DNA from 2 places in the Streptomyces sp. DSM 116793 genome. Region 1 is predicted to be linked to the other one. Evidence: predicted binding sites of a transcription regulator. Region 1 holds the regulator's gene; the other holds the start of a gene.
What was found. The regulator HspR, encoded in region 1, represses chaperone genes until heat shock. The targets are predictions, from matches to a motif close to TTGAGNNNNNNNNNCTCAA.
Positions count from the first base shown of each region.

Region 2: the regulator HspR is predicted to act here: its motif matches at 3,962-3,980, upstream of lon (endopeptidase La).

Region 1 is NZ_CM170494.1:4,232,935-4,241,839, reverse strand. It holds gene grpE (nucleotide exchange factor GrpE) at 1-207, shown strand, start outside; gene dnaJ (molecular chaperone DnaJ) at 271-1,449, shown strand; gene ACSMXW_RS16335 (heat shock protein transcriptional repressor HspR) at 1,453-1,896, shown strand; gene ACSMXW_RS16330 (DUF397 domain-containing protein) at 2,080-2,271, opposite strand; gene ACSMXW_RS16325 (helix-turn-helix domain-containing protein) at 2,282-3,163, opposite strand; gene ACSMXW_RS16320 (helix-turn-helix transcriptional regulator) at 3,616-4,596, opposite strand; gene ACSMXW_RS16315 (helix-turn-helix transcriptional regulator) at 4,752-5,735, opposite strand; gene ACSMXW_RS16310 (hypothetical protein) at 5,942-6,253, shown strand; gene ACSMXW_RS16305 (hypothetical protein) at 6,250-6,588, shown strand; gene ACSMXW_RS16300 (pyridoxamine 5'-phosphate oxidase family protein) at 6,904-7,458, opposite strand; gene clpB (ATP-dependent chaperone ClpB) at 7,666-8,905, shown strand, end outside.
Region 2 is NZ_CM170494.1:6,507,556-6,516,460, forward strand. It holds gene ACSMXW_RS25575 (response regulator transcription factor) at 1-632, opposite strand, end outside; gene ACSMXW_RS25580 (spermidine synthase family protein) at 747-1,517, opposite strand; gene ACSMXW_RS25585 (GNAT family N-acetyltransferase) at 1,825-2,616, opposite strand; gene ACSMXW_RS25590 (SDR family NAD(P)-dependent oxidoreductase) at 2,766-3,677, opposite strand; gene lon (endopeptidase La) at 4,003-6,429, shown strand; partial or broken gene ACSMXW_RS25600 (GH25 family lysozyme) at 6,604-6,867, opposite strand; gene ACSMXW_RS25605 (MarR family winged helix-turn-helix transcriptional regulator) at 7,177-7,683, shown strand; gene ACSMXW_RS25610 (hypothetical protein) at 7,861-8,646, opposite strand.

The sequences.
Region 1 (8,905 bases):
TTCGGCGAGCGCACCATCCGCCCCGCGCGGGTGGCGGTGGCCGAGCCCCAGCCCGGCGCGCAGAACGTCAAGCAGGAGAAGTCCGGCAAGCCGGGCAGGAGCGAGACGTCCGGTGAGCCGGGAGAGGCCTCGGCGGACGGCTCCACGGAAGGTTCGGAGGGGCAGAACGCCGACAGTAGGGACAGCGGTGGCCCGGACGAGGGCTGACATCGCCTACCGGCACACTGCTGCGCATCGGGCAGCAGACGAGAGGAAGGAGGGACGCCGGGGATGAGCACCAAGGACTTCATTGAGAAGGACTACTACAAGGTCCTCGGCGTCCCCAAGGACGCCACCGAAGCAGAGATCAAGAAGGCGTACCGCAAGCTCGCCCGGGAGAACCACCCGGACGCCAACAAGGGCAACGCCAGGGCGGAGGAGCGCTTCAAGGAGATCTCCGAGGCCAATGACGTGCTCGGCGACCCGAAGAAGCGCAAGGAGTACGACGAGGCCCGCACCCTGTTCGGGAACGGCGGCTTCCGCCCCGGCCCCGGCGGGACCGGCGGCAACTTCAACTTCGACCTGGGCGACCTCTTCGGCGGTGGCCCGGGCGGTGGCGCCGGCGGCTTCGGCGGCGGCCTGGGCGACGTCTTCGGCGGGCTCTTCAACCGCGGCGGCACCGGCACCGCGGGCGGCAGGGTGCAGCCCCGGCGCGGCCAGGACGTCGAGTCCGAGGTCACCCTGAGCTTCACGGAGGCCATCAACGGCGCGACGGTCCCGCTCAGGATGTCGTCCCAGGCCCCCTGCAAGGCCTGCTCCGGCACCGGCGACAAGAACGGCACACCGCGCGTCTGCCCGACCTGTGTCGGCACCGGCCAGGTCTCCCGCGGCGGCGGTGGCGGCTTCTCGCTCACCGACCCGTGCGTGGACTGCAAGGGCCGCGGCCTCATCGCCGAGGACCCCTGCGACGTCTGCAAGGGCTCGGGCCGCGCGAAGTCGTCGCGGACGATGCAGGTCCGCATCCCGGCGGGCGTCCTGGACGGGCAGCGGATCCGGCTGCGCGGCAAGGGCACGCCGGGCGAGCGGGGCGGCCCCGCCGGCGACCTGTACGTCGTGGTGCACGTCGACGCCCACCCGGTCTTCGGCCGCAGGGGCGACAACCTCACCGTCACCGTCCCGGTCACCTTCTCGGAGGCGGCGCTGGGCGGCGAGGTGAAGGTCCCCACCCTGGGCGGTCCCCCGGTCACCCTGAAGCTTCCCGAAGGCACCCCCAACGGGCGTACGATGCGCGCCCGCGGCAAGGGCGCGGTCCGCAAGGACGGCACCCGCGGCGACCTGCTCGTCACGGTGGAGGTCGTGGTACCGAAGGATGTGACAGGCAAGGCGCGGGACGCGCTGGAGGCGTATCGCAAGGCCACCGCGGGAGAGGATCCGCGGGCGGAGCTTTTCCAGGCCGCGAAGGGAGCTTGACGCATGGACGGCCGTCGCCGAAACCCGTACGAGCTGACCGAAGAGACGCCGGTGTACGTCATCTCGGTGGCGGCCCAGCTCAGTGGGCTGCACCCGCAGACCCTGCGGCAGTACGACCGCCTCGGGCTGGTGTCGCCGGACCGCACCGCGGGCCGCGGCCGCCGGTACTCGGCCCGTGACATCGAGTTGCTCCGCCAGGTGCAGCAGCTGTCGCAGGACGAGGGCATCAACCTCGCCGGCATCAAGCGGATCATCGAACTGGAGAACCAGGTCGCCGCTCTCCAGGCGCGCGTCGCGGAGCTTCAGGACGCGCTCGACGGTGCGGCGGCGGCCATGCGGCAGCGGGAGGCGGCGGTGCACGCCTCGTACCGGCGGGACCTCGTGCCGTACCAGGAGGTCCAGCAGACCAGTGCGCTGGTCGTGTGGCGGCCGAAGAAGTCCGAGTAGCGCCGGTGCCGGGGCGCGGTCGTCCGGATCACCACGCCGGTGGCCCGGGCGACCGGGCCGCCTCCTCCGGGGGCCGGGTGCGCCGTTCGCCGTGGCGGGTCGCGCCGTTCCCCGCGCCCCTCGGTGGGCGCCCTGGCCGTCGGGGTGCAGGGATGCGCCCCTCCGGGGGCGCGGGGAACGGCCTCAACCGTGCGGCGTGCCGCTCTTGATGTCCGCCAGGAGCGCGGCCAGTCCGTGCGGCGTGGCGATGAGCACAGTCCGCGGAGCGTCGCTTTCGCGAAGGCGTATCGTTCCGTCAGGGGCGACGGCGACATTCAGGCACTCGCCCTGGGGGCCACTGCTGAACGTCGACTTCTGCCAATGGAGTTCGGGCATCTGAGCCTTCCTACAACGTGTAGAGCAGGTGTTGGATAAGAGCGAGCGAATCCTTCACCGAATGCGCCTCGGGCGCGGACGATACGTTGATAGGAGCAAGGGCGTTCTCGGTTAGCAAGTCGAACAACGCGCTGTACCGTTCGAGATGGAAACTCTCGCCGAGGTACTGGTAGCCGATGGGCTGCTCCAGAGCCACGGTGCTCAGCCGGGGATTGCTGGGGATGATGTGCAGGAAATTCCCGCTGATGGCGGCGTACGCCTGGGCGCTGAACGGATAGACCTGGATCGTCACGTTGGGCAACTTGGAGAGCTCGACCAGCCGCAGCAGTTGCTCCCGCACCACTTGGGCGCCGCCGAAGCGTATCCGCAGCGCCGCCTCGTGGATGACGGCCCGTACCCGCGGCGGATTCTCGCCGGTGAGAATCCGCTGCCGTTCCATACGGAACCGCAAAGGCGCCTCGAAATTGTCGAAACCAAGGCCCGGGCTGTTGAAAATGGCCCGGGCGTACCCGGCGGTCTGGAAGAGTCCGGGAATGAAGAGCGACTGGTGCATTCGCACTTCCACAGCGTTCGCCTCCAGTTCGGCGAGGCTGAGGGCGTCCGTCACCATGGACCGCTTGTACGCGCTCCACCAGCCCTTACCCGAAGCTTCCGACATGGCCACCAGCGCATCCACGTAGGCCTTATCTGTGCATCCGTAAAGGTCGCAGAGGGCCCTGAGCCGCTCGGTCAGGATCGTCGTCTTCGCGGTTTCGATCTGGCTGAGCTGGGCGCGGCCCATCCCGATCCGTTCTGAGGCCTCGGCGGCGCTCAACCCGGCCTGTTCACGTAGATGTTTCAGCTCGAAACCAAGACGTCGCTGACGCTCGCTGATGGTGCTGCGCAATCCCACGGGGTACTCCTTGTCCGTCGATCAGAGTTTTCCCGGGGGTGGGGGAGTTCGTCCACCGATCCGTGTGAATGGCGTGCACAAAATAAACGCCGCCGGATGCGCGTCGGTGCGCCGAAGAAATCCGCCCCCGGGCGCGGGCGGCGGGACGGGCGCCGCTCCGTGCGGGGCGCCACCCTGCCACGTCGCCGTTTCCGCTTCAGCACGACGGGCCGGGGCACTGAAGGTGTGCACGGCAGTGGAGGCGTGCCCTCCCGCGGCGCACATCTCGTTGACTCCCGCGGCACAACCGGAACACCGCCCTCCCGCCTCCGCCGCATTGCCCGGGCACTTCGCCCGTTGCCACTGCATCCGGCGTCCCCGCGTCCGCGGCTCCGTGTCCCGTGTGCGTGCGTGCCCGTCTGTGTGTCCCGTGTCCCGTGTGCGTGCCCCGTACCCGTGCCCCGTGCCCGTGGCTAGACGTCCTGCTCCAGGATCCCCGACTGCCCGATGCGGTAGCCGAGCTGGGCGCGGCTGCTGGTGCCGAGGATGCCGGCGAGTTTGGCGATGTGCACGCGCACCGTGCGGACGTTCATCGCCAGGCGCAGGGCGATCTTGTCGTCCGTGAGGCCCTCGATCAGCAGTGCGGCGATGGCGCGCTGCCGGGCGGTGACGCCCCCCACGGCGGGTGTCCGCGGGGCGGTGCTCGGCCACATGGGGGTGGCGAGGTCCCATAACCGGTCGAAGGTGGTGGCCAGGTAGGTGACCAGCGCCGGGTGGCGGACCACCAGGGCGGCGCTGCGGTCGGAGTTGGCCGGCACGAAGGCCACCCGGCGGTCGAAGATCACCAGGCGCTCCGTGACCTCGTTCAGGGTGCGCACCTGCACGTCGCCGTGCAGTTGCTCGTAGTGGGCGAGGACTTCGGGCGAGTGCCGGGAGGTGTGCTGGTAGAGGGCGCGCATCCGGGCGCCGCGGTCCAGCAGCGCCTGCTCGCCGGGCCGCACCCGGCTCAGCAGGGTGGGCGGGCGCCGGCCACCGGGCTGCACGGTGAGGGCCTCCTCGGACGACTCGTACGTGGCCTGCCTGATGGCCGCGTTGATCGGCTGGAGGCCCCGCAGCACGGTGATCGCGGCCTGGTCCTGCACCAGGGCCTGCTCGGCGGCGATCGCCATGAGCGGCTGGAACGCCTCGGCGAGCGCCATCTCGCTGCGCCGCCGGCGCTCGATGTCGGCCTCGAAGGTGTGCAGCAGCCGGGGCAGCGCGAGTGAGGGGGCGGTGGGGCGCAGCCAGCGCATGCCCTCGCCGTCCGGGTAGAGCAGGCCCAGCTCGACGGCGCAGGGGGCGGTGCCGGCGTCCGCCAGGGGCACGCGGCCCTCCCGGAGGGCGCGTGTGTACAGGTCCATACCCGCCGCGCACACCGGCTCGCCGGGAGTGTGCGGATGGCTCTGCTCGGTCACGGACCGCTCTCCTGCCGGGACGTGCACGGGCCGGTCACCGGCCCGCGGAGGGCCGCCTCTCCGGTCCTCGTGGGCCGCTGGTCGTCATGGCCGGCCGTGGGCCACCGGCGGTCGTGAACGGCAGCGGGGCGCCCGCCGTCGCGGCCGGGCGGGGGTCACTGGTCGTTCTCCAGGATCCCCGATCGTGCGATGAGGTAGCCGAGCTGTGCTCTGCTGCCGCTGCCGAGGGCGGCGGCGAGCTTCGCTATGTGCGCCCGGCACGTGCGTACGTTCATGCCGAGACGCCGGGCGATGGCCTCGTCGACATGCCCCTCGACGAGGAGCTTGGCGATCGTCCGCTGGACGCCGGTGATGCCGTCCGGCGTGGGATCGTACGGCACTTCCTCCAGCAGGGGGACGCCGCGTCGCCACAGTTGCTCGAAGACCTTGATCAGGTAGCTGACGAGGCCGGGGTGGCGGAGCTCCAGCGCGAAGTCGGGCTGGTCGCCCGCGGGGATGAAGGCCACGGTGTCGTCGCAGATGATCAGGCGCTCTATGAGCTCCTCCAGGGTGCGTATCTGCACCCGGCCGTCGGCCATCTGGTCGACGTAGGCCAGCGTGCCCTGGCTGTGCCGGACGGTGTGCTGGTAGAGGGTGCGGATACGGACGCCGCGGGCCGTCAACGGGCGGTCGCGCTCCAAGGCCTGATTCAGTATGTGCTCACTGCGCCGGCCGCCCGGCTGGACCGTCAGCATCTCCGTTCTGCACTCGGCCGTGGCCAGGTTCAGAGCTGCGTTGATGCGGTCCAGGCCCTCCAGGACGGTGATCGAGTGGGTGGGCGCGGGGGTCTGGGCGCTCAGAGCCATGAAAGGCTCGAATGATTCGGTCAGTTCGATGGACAGCCGGCGCTTGTCCAGGATCTCCCGTTCCAGGGGGTGGAGCCGTTGGGCGAGGGCCACGGAGGGCGGCACGGGGCGCAGCCAGTTCGGATCGTCCGGATCCGGGTGCAGCAGGGCGAAGTCGAGGAGGCAGGGTGCCGCCTCCACCTCCGCCCGGGCGATGCGACCGGCGCTGAGTGCGCTCGCGTAGAGCTGCGCCCCCTCGTCGCACAGTTCGGCCAGCGAGTGGGGATGTGTCGGCTTTGTGGAAGTAATAGGCATTTCTCCACCCCCCAGGGTCCTGAACGTGCAAGAACATGATGCATCGCTCCTGTGGCATTGACGTGCCTGAATGAGCCATCGTCTTGTTGCACCGGGGGAGATGACTTCACCAAGTGAGGACGAAGCCGACTATGTACACGAGATTGCTTCGCGGGGTACTTGCGACCGCTTTCTCCACGGTCGTGGCTTTTGGGGCACTCAGTGTCGTGGGTGATTCCCAGGCCAAGGCTCCGGCGCGCCAGGTCGGCGCCGGTTCGGTACAGGCGGCTCCTGCTGACAGCGGCTGGGGTCTCCACGTTCTCCCCGCCGACAGCGGCTGGGGTGCCACGCCCGCGGACAGTGGGTGGGGCAACGTTGTCCGGGCGCTCCCCGCGGACAGCGGCTGGGGCATGCGCGTCGAGACGACCCCGGCCGACAGCGGCTGGGGTGTCGCACCCGCGGACAGCGGCTGGGGCAGCACGGACGCCGTGGCCTACGACAGCGGCTGGGGCAACTCCACCGGTTCGGTGAACGCATGACCACCCCTCCCGACGATCGTTCCTTCCGGCGCGAGATGGCCACCGCCTACCGCTCCGGGTGGCACTTCATCGACCTCGTCACGGCGATCCCGCATCCCGGCGACTCGCTGATGGTCACGCTGTTCGGTGAGCCGGTCGTCGTGGCCCGGGACGGGGACGACGACATCCGGGCCTACCGGTGCCTGCGCCGCCCGCGCGGCGCGCCCCGGCCCGTGCGGTGTGCCGTGCGGTACGGAATGATCTTCGTCAACCTCGACCAGCGCGACACCCATGGGGTGGAGCACGAAGTAACCGGAGCGACACAGACTATTTCCGCCACCCCCCGCAGTGCCTGACGCGATTCCCCCGTCGTTGTAGATCGCGCAGGCACTTCCCCCCCGCAGCGGCGTCACCGTGGACCTGAGACACGGTGGCGCCGCTGCAGTTTTCAGTACTCCCGGTGGCCCCGCCTCGCGGTGGGCGGCACACCGGAAGGGGCGCGGGGAACCGTGCGGGCAGCCCCCACCGGCCGGTGGTCCGGAGGCGACAGGAACTGCCCCTCCGGCACGGTGGCGACCTGGCGGTTCCGTCGTGGCCGGGCACGCGGTTCCCCGCGCCCCTGAGGTGGGCCGGGGCGCCGCCCCCGCCGCCAGGTCCGCCCGCCGGGTCGGCTAGCAGTTGCCGAGGGCCGCCGTGAGGGCGATCTCGATGACGACGCGCCGTGGGTTCGGGCGCGGCGCGCGCCCGTACCGCTCCTCGTACCGCCGCTCCGCGTCCGCGATCAGCCCCGGCTCCGTACGGACCACAGCCAGCCCCTCCAGCGTGGCCCACAGCCGCCCCTGGAACTGGCACACCGCGACCGGTGCGCCACCGCGCCCGCCGGCCCCGGAACCGTCGCCACCGCGCCCGCGGGGACCGGACCCGCCGGCACCGGGCCCGCCCGCACCGGCGGCGTCCCCACCGGAGGCGCCCCCACCGGCGGCGCCCGTACCGCCCCGCGCGCCGTCCACGCGCGCCGCCGCCGCGCGCACATGCCGCACCTTCGCGCTCGTCCCGGAGGCGATCACCCGGGCGAGCCCCGCCTCGGGGTCGTACGTCGCCCCGACCGGCACCACATGGGGCGTGCCGTCCGGGCGGAGGGTCGTCAGGGTGCACAGATGACGTTCGCGCCAGAAGGCGAGGTACGACGCGGAGGGGGCACACGGGTCGTGCCGGTGGGAGGCCATGGCCCGGAACCTATCCACAGATGTGCACGGTTCGGCGGCCGCCCCCTCCCGTCCCGTCCTTGAGTGGAATAGACTCAACTTTGTGTACGCTATGCGAGTCAGAATGATGGCCGGGGGTGGCCCGGACCCGGGGGCCCGCGGACGGCAGAGCGACAAGAGCGAGCCAGACGAGACAGCCGAGCCAGAAGCGAGGAAGGAACAGCAGACGTGGACGCCGAGCTGACGAACAGAAGCCGGGACGCGATCAGTGCGGCCACCCAGCGCGCCGTCACCGACGGGCACCCGGACCTGACTCCCGTACATCTGCTGCTGGCCCTCCTGGAGGGCCAGGACAACGAGAACGTCACCGATCTGCTCGCCGCCGTGGAGGCGGACCGGGCGGCGGTGCGGGCCGCCACCGAGCGCGCCCTCGCCACGCTGCCCAGCGTCACGGGCTCCACCGTCGCACCCCCGCAGCCGAACCGCGAGATGCTGGCCGTGCTCGCCGACGCCGCGGAGCGCGCGAAGGAACTGGGCGACGACTACCTGTCGACCGAGCACCTGCTGATCGGCATCGCCGCCAAGGGCGGCCAGGCGGGCGAGGTGCTGCGGCAGCACGGCGGCAGCGCGGAGAAGCTGCTGGACGCGTTCCAGAGGAACAGGGGAGGACGCCGGGTGACCACACCGGACCCGGAGGGCCAGTACAAGGCCCTGGAGAAGTTCGGCACCGACTTCACGGCCGCGGCCCGGGAGGGCAAGCTCGATCCGGTCATCGGCCGCGACCAGGAGATCCGCCGCGTGGTGCAGGTCCTGTCGCGCCGCACCAAGAACAACCCGGTGCTCATCGGCGAGCCCGGCGTCGGCAAGACCGCCGTCGTCGAGGGCCTCGCCCAGCGCATCGTCAAGGGCGACGTTCCGGAGTCGCTCAAGGACAAGCGGCTGGTCGCGCTGGACCTGGGCGCGATGGTCGCGGGCGCCAAGTACCGCGGTGAGTTCGAGGAGCGCCTGAAGGCGGTGCTCGCCGAGATCAAGGACAGTGACGGCCGTATCATCACCTTCATCGACGAGCTGCACACGGTCGTCGGCGCGGGAGCCGGCGGCGACTCCGCCATGGACGCGGGGAACATGCTCAAGCCGATGCTCGCCCGCGGCGAGCTGCGCATGGTCGGCGCCACCACCCTGGACGAGTACCGGGAGCGCATCGAGAAGGACGCCGCCCTGGAGCGCCGCTTCCAGCAGGTGCTGGTCGCCGAGCCGACCGTCGCCGACACCATCGCCATCCTGCGCGGCCTCAAGGGCCGCTACGAGGCGCACCACAAGGTGCAGATCGCGGACAGCGCCCTGGTCGCCTCCGCCACCCTCTCCGACCGGTACATCACCTCCCGTTTCCTGCCGGACAAGGCCATCGACCTGGTCGACGAGGCCGCGTCCCGGCTCCGTATGGAGATCGACTCCTCGCCCGTCGAGA
Region 2 (8,905 bases), 2.3 Mb from region 1:
GTGCCGGAGGCGTCGGCCCAGTCCCACACCTCGGCGAGGAGCTGCTCGCGGGAGAGCACCGCGCGCGGGGTGTTCGCCAGGCACACCAGGAGGTCGAACTCCGTGGGCGTGAGGTGGACGTCCTCGCTGCGCACCCGCACCCGCCGCTGGGCGTGGTCGATCTCCAGTTCGCCGAGCCGGAGGATGCCGCTGCGGGGGGTGGTGGCGGCCAGCGCGGCGCGCTCCACGCGGCGCAGCAGCACATGCACCCGGGCGGCCAGCTCGCGCATCGAGAACGGCTTGGTCATGTAGTCGTCGGCGCCGACGCCCAGCCCGACGAGCATGTCCGTCTCGTCGTCGCGGGCGGTGAGCATCAGCACCGGCACCGGCCGCTGGGCCTGCACGCGGCGGCAGACCTCCAGGCCGTCGAACCCGGGCAGCATGATGTCCAGGATCAGCAGGTCGGGCTGCCATGCCTCGGCCGTGTCCACGGCGGCCGGCCCGTCGGCCGCCGTCTGCACCAGGAACCCCTCGGCGCGCAGCCGGGCGGAGATGGCCTCGACGATCGTCGGGTCGTCCTCTACGACGAGGACGCGGCGCTGTGCGCCGGTGGCCGCCGTGGTGCCGTTGTGGGAGGTGTGTGTCTGCTCCATCGCCCCGCCCCTGACTGTTGCTATTCGGAATCGTGGGGGTGATCCCAACCGTGCGGTTGACGCTTGAATGATCCATGCGCCGGTCAGCAGCGTACGGAATGAACCGTGCCGCGGCTATCCAGGCCCGACCGCGAGGTGCACCACGTCGGGAACGCCCCGGGCAACGGGGACCTCTTTGGTGTGCACCCGCCGGAAGTCGGCACGTCGCAGGGCCGCTTCGAAGTCGGGCGAGGGTTGCGCGGACCATACAGCAAGGACGCCGCCGGGCGTGAGCCGGGCCCGGCAGGCGGCCAGTCCCGCAGGGGTGTAGAGGCTCTCGTTGTTCTCGGTGACGGTCCAGCCGGGGCCGTTGTCGATGTCCAGGCACAGCGCGTCGTAGCGGGCGTCCGACTCGTGGACGTGGGCGACGAGATCGGCGTGCAGCACCTCGGTACGGGGGTCGGCGAGGGCCGCACCGGAGAGCGCGGCGAGCGGGGCGCCGGCGGTGTGCGGGCCGCCGTCCGCGGGGGACGGGACCGTCCCGGCGGTCTCTCCGGAGGCATGCAGGCCGTGCCAGTTGATGATGGCCTCCTCGCGTTCCACGACCGTGATCCGGCCCCAGCGGGGGTCGGCCGCGGCGTGTGCGAGCGAGAATCCGACGCCGAGTCCGCCGATGAGCACGGCGGGTTCGGGACGCCCGTCGAGCGCTTCCAGGGCGGCGTCGACGAGCAGCCGCTCCGAGCGGCCGTCCGACGTGTCCATCAGGAAGCAGCCGTTGGCGATGATCTGCAACAGGTCGCCCTGCCGCCGCAACACCACTTCGCCGTACGGCCCGTCACGCCGATCCACCACCACGGCACCGCCGTCACCGCCGGACCGTGCTCTCTGGGAGACCGTCTCACGCATGTCGTACGGGGCGTGCATGCCCCCATCTTGCCATTGCCACCCGACCGACGGTCACCACGAACGGTGTGGGGGAACGCGTGCGGCCAACGCCACCACGAACTCCGTGGCAAGGCCATGCGGCCAACGGCGCCCCGAGAGGGGCGGCAGCCCCTGCCGCCGCACCCACCGGCAGGCGACTTCCGGAGCCACCGGCAGGCGACTTCCGGATCCATCGGCAGACGGCACCCCACCGGCACGTGGGCCCCCGGGGCCACCGGCAGGTGGCAGGGACCGCACGGCAGGGCGGTGCGGGCCGCGGGGCGGCCCCTCAGCCCGCCGCCGGCGACCACACCCACGGCGTGGTGGTGGTCACCGCGTGAAACCCGAGGCGCCGCAGAATGGGCGCACTGTCGTCGGACGCGTCCACCTGGAGGTACCGCACCCCGCGCTCCGCGGCGAGCCCCGCCCGCGCAGCGACCAGCGCCCGGTACACCCCGCGGCCGCGCCACGCGGCGAGCGTCGAACCGCCCCACAGGCACGCGAACTCGGTGCCCGCCCGGAAGACCAGCCAGGCCGCCGAGACGACCTCCCCGCCCGCCTCGGCCACCAGCACGGCGATCTCGTCGGGCGCCGCGGCGACCCGGCCGATCAGGTCCTCGCCGAGCCAGGTCATGTCCTGGTCCCAGACGGCGCTCTCCATGGCGGCGATGCGGCGCATGTCGGCGTCGGCCGTGACCCGCCGCAGGGTGACGCCCTCCGGCGGCATCGAGCCGGCGGCCAACGTGTCGGTGGTGCCGATGAGCACCGTCTCCCGGTCCTCGGGTGCGAAGCCCGCCGCGCGCAGCCGTTCGGTGAGGTCGGCAGGTCGGTCGTGGCCCCGGACCTTCCACTCGACCGCCTCGCCCCGCGCGGCGAAGAAGTCCCGCTGCCGGGCGATCAGGCGGTCGAGGACGGCACCCTCGACGCCCAGCTCGGCGGGCCCGCTGACAAAGCCGCGGTACTGCCCGACGACACGGGTCAGCGGCCCGTCGGCCTCGGCTTGCACGCCCACGGGGAGGTTCGGCCCGACGCCGCGCATCTGCTCGTCGTAGGCCGCAAGGAGAACATCGGTTTCCGTCACCTGCGGTACGCAACGGCACGCGCGGGCGCGGCGCAAGCGCTTTTCTCGCGGTGCTGTCTCGCGGTGCTGTCTCGCGGTGCTGTCTCGCGGTGCGGTCTTCCGGGACGGTCTTCCGGGACGGTCCACCGTGCGCTTCCACGGGGCGGGTCTCACGGGGCGGACACGCCCCGCCCCGCCGCCGTGCCGCCCCCCGCGCCGGTCTCCGCGGCCTCCGCGGCCTCCGCGGCCTCCGCGGCCGCCGTGTCCGGCTCGCGGCTGAGTCCGGCCCACCGGTCCAGTTCCGCCAGCCTGTGCTGCTCGGCGGTCCGGATGCGGTCGAGCGCGTCGGTGCCGAGCGGCAGCCAGAGGGGCGGCTCGGGCAGGTCGATGACGTTCAGCAGGACGCCGACCGCCTGCTCCGGCGTGGCGCCGTACGCCGTCTCCGGGTCTGCGAACCGCTCCAGCATGGGGGCCATGAGCCGGGCGTACGGGGCGCTGGGCGGCGTCCGGGTCATCGCGGACGCGAGCGTGGTGGCCATGGAGCCGGGCTCCACGATCGTGACCTTCACGCCGAACGGCCGGCCCTCCAGGGCGAGTGCCTCCGAGTAGCCCTCCAGGGCGAACTTCGCCGTGACGTAGGCGCCGAGGCCCGCGGCGGGCGCGAGCCGGCCGCTGACGGACGAGATCTGCACCAGGTGGCCGCCGCCCTGGGCGCGCAGCACCGGCAGGGCCGCCTTCGACACGTGGACGGCGCCCCACAGGTTGGTCTCCAACTGCTCCCGGAAGTCGGCCTGCGAGACGTCCTCGATGGCGCCGAGGCGGGACTGGCCGGCGTTGTTCACCACCACGTCCAGCCGGCCGAAGGCCTCGACGGCCGCGGTGACGGCACGCTCGGCGGCGTCCGGGTCCGTGACGTCCAGGGCGGCCGTGCGGGCCGTCCCGGGATGGCGCTCGGCGAGGTCGCGCACGGCTTCCGGATCCCGGGCGGTGGCCAGCACCCGGTGGCCGGCGGCCAGTGCCGCCTCCGCCAGGGCCCGGCCGAGCCCGCGCGAGCTCCCGGTGATCAGCAGGGTCTTCGGCATGGCACGTCTCCAGACGGGCGAGAGGACGAGGGAGGGTGGCGATAAGTAAATACTTACTTATCGCCCGGCCGCAACGCAAGGCGTCCACCGCGCCGCCACGCGGGTGACCATCGCGCCGCCGTGCGGGGCGACCGCCGCGACGCCACGCAATGCGTCCATCCCGGGCCGGCCTAGATGAACCACCCGTACCGCGCAAGACACCCCTTACGCATACGTACAGGACCCACCTGATCGCTCACAGCGAACGCGCCTAAGGCTCGGGAACAACTGGGGGCTCATGTGCATTGAGCCCACATAGCTCAACTTGACTGCCGAAGGGGAGATCATGGCTGCTGAGTCCACCGGCGCTGCCACACTGCTGGCCCTGCCCGTGCTGCCGCTCGACGACGAGGTCGTGCTGCCCGGAATGGTGGTCCCGCTGGACCTCAACGACAACGACGTGCGCGCCGCCGTGGAAGCCGCACAGGCCGCCGCCCGATCGCAGCCCGGCAAGCCGAAGGTGCTGCTGGTGCCGCGGATCGACGGGACGTACGCGGGCACCGGTGTGCTCGGCACCGTCGAGCAGGTCGGCCGGCTGGCCGACGGCGACCCCGGGGCGCTGATCCGCGGTCGGTCGCGGGTGAAGATCGGCGCGGGCACCACCGGCCCCGGCGCGGCCCTCTGGGTGGAGGGCACCCGGGTCGAGGAGACCGTCCCCGACCCGCTGCCCGGTGCCGTCACCGAACTGATCAAGGAGTACAAGGCCCTCGCCACCGCGTGGCTGCGCAAGCGCGGCGCGTGGCAGATCGTGGACCGCGTCCAGCAGATCGACGACGTGTCCCAGCTCGCCGACAACTCCGGTTACTCACCGTTCCTGTCCACGCAGCAGAAGGTGCAGCTGCTGGAGACCGGCGACCCGGTCGCCCGGCTGAAGCTCGCCACGGAGCAGCTCCGTGAGCACCTCGCCGAGCAGGACGTCGCCGAGTCCATCGCCAAGGACGTCCAGGAGGGCGTCGACAAGCAGCAGCGGGAGTTCCTGCTGCGCCGGCAGCTGGAGGCCGTCCGCAAGGAGCTGCGCGAGCTGAACGGCGACGGCGGCGAGGACGAGTCCGACGACTACCGCACGCGCGTGGAGGCCGCCGACCTTCCCGAGAAGGTCCGTGAGGCCGCGCTCAAGGAGGTCGAGAAGCTGGAGCGGTCCAGCGACCAGAGCCCGGAGGGCTCCTGGATCCGCACCTGGCTCGACACCGTCCTGGAGCTGCCGTGGAACGAGCGCACCGAGGACGCCTACGACATCCAGGGCGCCCAGGCCGTGCTCGACGCCGAGCACGCCGGCCTTGAGGACGTGAAGGAGCGCATCACCGAGTACCTGGCGGTCCGCAAGCGGCGCGCCGACCGGGGCCTCGGCGTGGTCGGCGGGCGCCGCGGGGGCGCGGTGCTGGCCCTGGTCGGCCCGCCCGGCGTCGGCAAGACCTCGCTGGGCGAGTCCGTGGCGCACGCCATGGGCCGCAAGTTCGTCCGCGTCGCGCTCGGCGGCGTCCGGGACGAGGCGGAGATCCGCGGCCACCGGCGCACCTACGTGGGCGCGCTGCCGGGCCGTATCGTCCGTGCCATCAAGGAGGCCGGGTCGATGAACCCGGTGGTCCTGCTGGACGAGGTCGACAAGGTCGGCTCCGACTTCCGGGGCGACCCCGCGGCCGCCCTCCTGGAGGTCCTGGACCCGGCGCAGAACCACACCTTCAGGGACCACTACCTGGAGGTCGAGCTGGACCTCAGCGACGTGGTCTTCCTCGCCACGGCGAACGTCCTGGAGGCGATTCCCGAGGCGCTGCTCGACCGCATGGAGCTGGTCACGCTCGACGGCTACACGGAGGACGAGAAGGTCGTCATCGCCCGTGACCACCTGCTCCCGCGCCAGCTGGAGCGGGCGGGCCTGAAGGCGGACGAGGTGGTGCTGGAGGAGGGCGCGCTGCGCAAGCTCGCCGGCGAGTACACCCGTGAGGCCGGCGTGCGGAACCTGGAGCGCTCCATAGGCCGGCTGCTGCGCAAGGTCGCGGCCCGGCACGAGCTGGGCGAGCAGGAGCTGCCGCTCACCGTGACCGACGCCGACCTGCGCGGCCTGATCGGCCGGCCGCACCACGTGCCCGAGTCCGCCCAGGACCCGGCCGAGCGCCGCACCGCGGTGCCGGGCGTGGCCACCGGGCTCGCGGTCACCGGCGCGGGCGGCGACGTGCTCTACGTGGAGGCGTCGCTCGCCGACCCGGAGACGGGCGCGGCGGGGCTGACGCTGACCGGCCAGCTGGGCGACGTGATGAAGGAGTCCGCGCAGATCGCGCTCTCGTTCCTGCGCTCGCGCGGCGCGGAGCTGGAGCTGCCCGTGGCCGACCTGAAGGAGCGCGGCGTGCACATCCACTTCCCGGCGGGTGCGGTGCCGAAGGACGGCCCGAGCGCGGGCATCACCATGACGACCGCCCTCGCCTCGCTCCTCAGCGGGCGCCTGGTCCGTACGGACGTGGCGATGACCGGTGAGGTGTCGCTGACCGGCCGGGTGCTGCCCATCGGCGGCGTGAAGCAGAAGCTGCTCGCGGCGCACCGGGCGGGCATCACGACGGTCGTGATCCCGAAGCGGAACGAGCCCGACCTGGACGACGTCCCCGCCGAGGTGCTGGAGAAGCTCGACGTGCACACCGTCACGGACGTCCGCCAGGTGCTGGAGCTCGCGCTGTCGCCCGCGACGAGCGACCACGTGGAGCAGCTGCCGCTGGCGGCCTGACGGCACCCGGCGCGGTGGCACCCGGCGCGGTGGCACCCGCCGCGGCGCCTGTGTCGCGGCGCCGGTGCCGCCTCCGCGGGTGCGCCCGCGCAGGCTGCGCCCGGTGTGGTGCACCCGGTGGCCGGTTCCTCGCAGGAGCCGGCCACCGGGGCGTTCGGGGGAGGGGTGCGCCGCTCAGCCGTTGGCGAGCGCCTGGACGCGATCCAGTGCGCCGTTGAAGTGGTCGTGGTCGCCGACCGTGGGGCCCGGCGAGGTGTACCGCCAGATGGTGCAGAAGCCCCAGCCGGCCGGGAGCCGGCCCACGTCGCTCGCGTAGCGGGCGGTCGCCGGCGGGTTGGCGGCCCCGGACGCACCGGAGTTGCCGGTGCGCTCGGTCCACCAGTCCGCCTCGGTGTAGATCACCGCGTCCCTTCCGGTGAGCGACCGGTACGTGCCGAGGAGCCCCGGTGCGCGGGAAGATCGCAGACGTCTTCCGGTGACTGCCGGCTGGGCCGGGTGGGAGTCGTGGGGGGAGGAGCGCGGCGTACGGGGCCGCACCGACTGTCTTGTCGGTGGCATGCCACGCCGCAGACTCTACGCACGTAGAACCCAAGGGGGAAGGGGGGTGTGAGGCTGTCGTTGGTCTACTCCTGCGGAATACTGGCCGAGCTGCGGCGAAGACCGTGTCCCGCAGAAACTTTCAACAGCCGGGAAACGCCGGACGCCGGGAACGACAGCGGGAACAGCGAGAACGCGAAAATGCAGGGCATGGGTGCTGACGTGCACAGGAACGGAAACGACGAGGGGCGCGCCGTGGCAGCCGGGGTGCCGGAAAACGGAGTCGATCGGGAATTCCTCGCCCTGGAAAGGGAGCTGACGGTATTCCTGCGGCGCGCCCGGGCCTCGTCGGGCGAGATGGCCCGCGCCGTCCACCCGGACCTGGAGCCGGCGGCGTACGGCCTGCTGGTCTGCCTGGAGGAGGGCGGGCAGCGGGCCACGGACCTCGCCGGGTACATCGGCGTCGGCAAGGCCACGATGAGCCGCCAACTGCGGGCCCTGGAGGCGCTCGGCTTCGTCGACCGGGAGCCCGACCCGGCGGACGGCCGCGCCTGGCTGATCCACCTCACCGAACGGGGCCGCGACCGCCTGCGCACTGTCCGCGACGCGCGCCGCGCCCGCTATGTGGACAAGCTCGCGGGCTGGGACCGCTCGGAGGTCGCCGAGCTGGCGCGGCTGCTGCACCAGCTCAACGAGGCGGCGGGCGCGGAGGACTGACACCCGTCCCAGCTCCCTGTCGGCCGAGCCCCGATCCCGCCGGGGGCGCGGGAAGCCGCGCGCCCAGGTCCCACCGGCCGGAGGTCGGGGACGGGACCGTACGGGGTCCGGTCCGGCGGCCCGCCGCAGGCGCGTCGTGGCCGGGCCCCGCGGGGGCGCCCCGACGAGACCGGGCGGTCACGGCTCGACGTAGACCGCCGACGCGTCGTCGTGTGTCTTGCCGCGGCGCAGAAACGCCCGCTCCGTGTCCGCGCGTTCAAGCGCCCGCACCCGGTCGACCAGGGCCTGCGGCCCCTCCTTGCGGAGCAGTGCGAGGCAGTCGGACCAGTCGCCCTCACGGAACTTCTCCACCCAGCGCGCGGCCCCGTCCGTGAGCGCCGCCAGCGCCCGCACCTCCGCACGCGCCCGGACGCCCGCCACCGCGCGGGCGGCCACCCCGGGGTCGGCGGCGGCGGTGAAGAAACCGCCCTCCTTGTTGCGCAGCGTCGCGTCCGTGACGGCCTCCGTGGCGAGCGCGCCGCGCGGCAGCCGGGACAGCCGGTCGTCCAGGACCGGGACCACCCGGCCGTCCGCCTCCGCCATCAGCAACACCGAGTCGGACAGCACGAGATGCTCGACGCTGTCGTCGTCCCAGCGGACCAGGACGACGGTTGCCTGGGGTGTGCGTGGGTGAGAAAGGTCACAGGTTGCACGGTGGGCGTCCGCAGTGCGCCCGATTGCCGCCGAGAGCACATCACGCAAGGGCATATCCCGCCGTGAAACGGACAGTTCACCCAGTGCGCCGCCGAGCCGGGCGGTGAACCAGGGGACGGAATGCAGACAACCGTCGTCGCCCTGCGGCGGGGTCACACCATCCAGCAGCACGAGGGCTCCACCCTGTCCGCAGGCAGGAAGCGCAACCGATGCGTAGTCCTCGTTGGGGCGTGCGGGGTCTCCCGGTGCGGTGGCGAGTTCGATGCGCATTCGGCCAGTCTGCACGAGACGCCCACAGGTGTCCGCGCGGCACCGGGCGGGGTGCCGGCGAGAGGTCTGTACCTGCAGGTCAGGCGCCGGATTTGGGATGGATTGATCAAGGGGGGGTCAGGCGTGGCGGGGCATCCTGCCAAAGGGCGTGGGCGACGTCCAACCGGCACCCGGAGCACGCCCTTCGGCTATGACGTTGGAACTTGCCGCCGACCCCGCGCCGATGTTCACTCCTTTGAGTGGCGGGTGGGGCGATGCG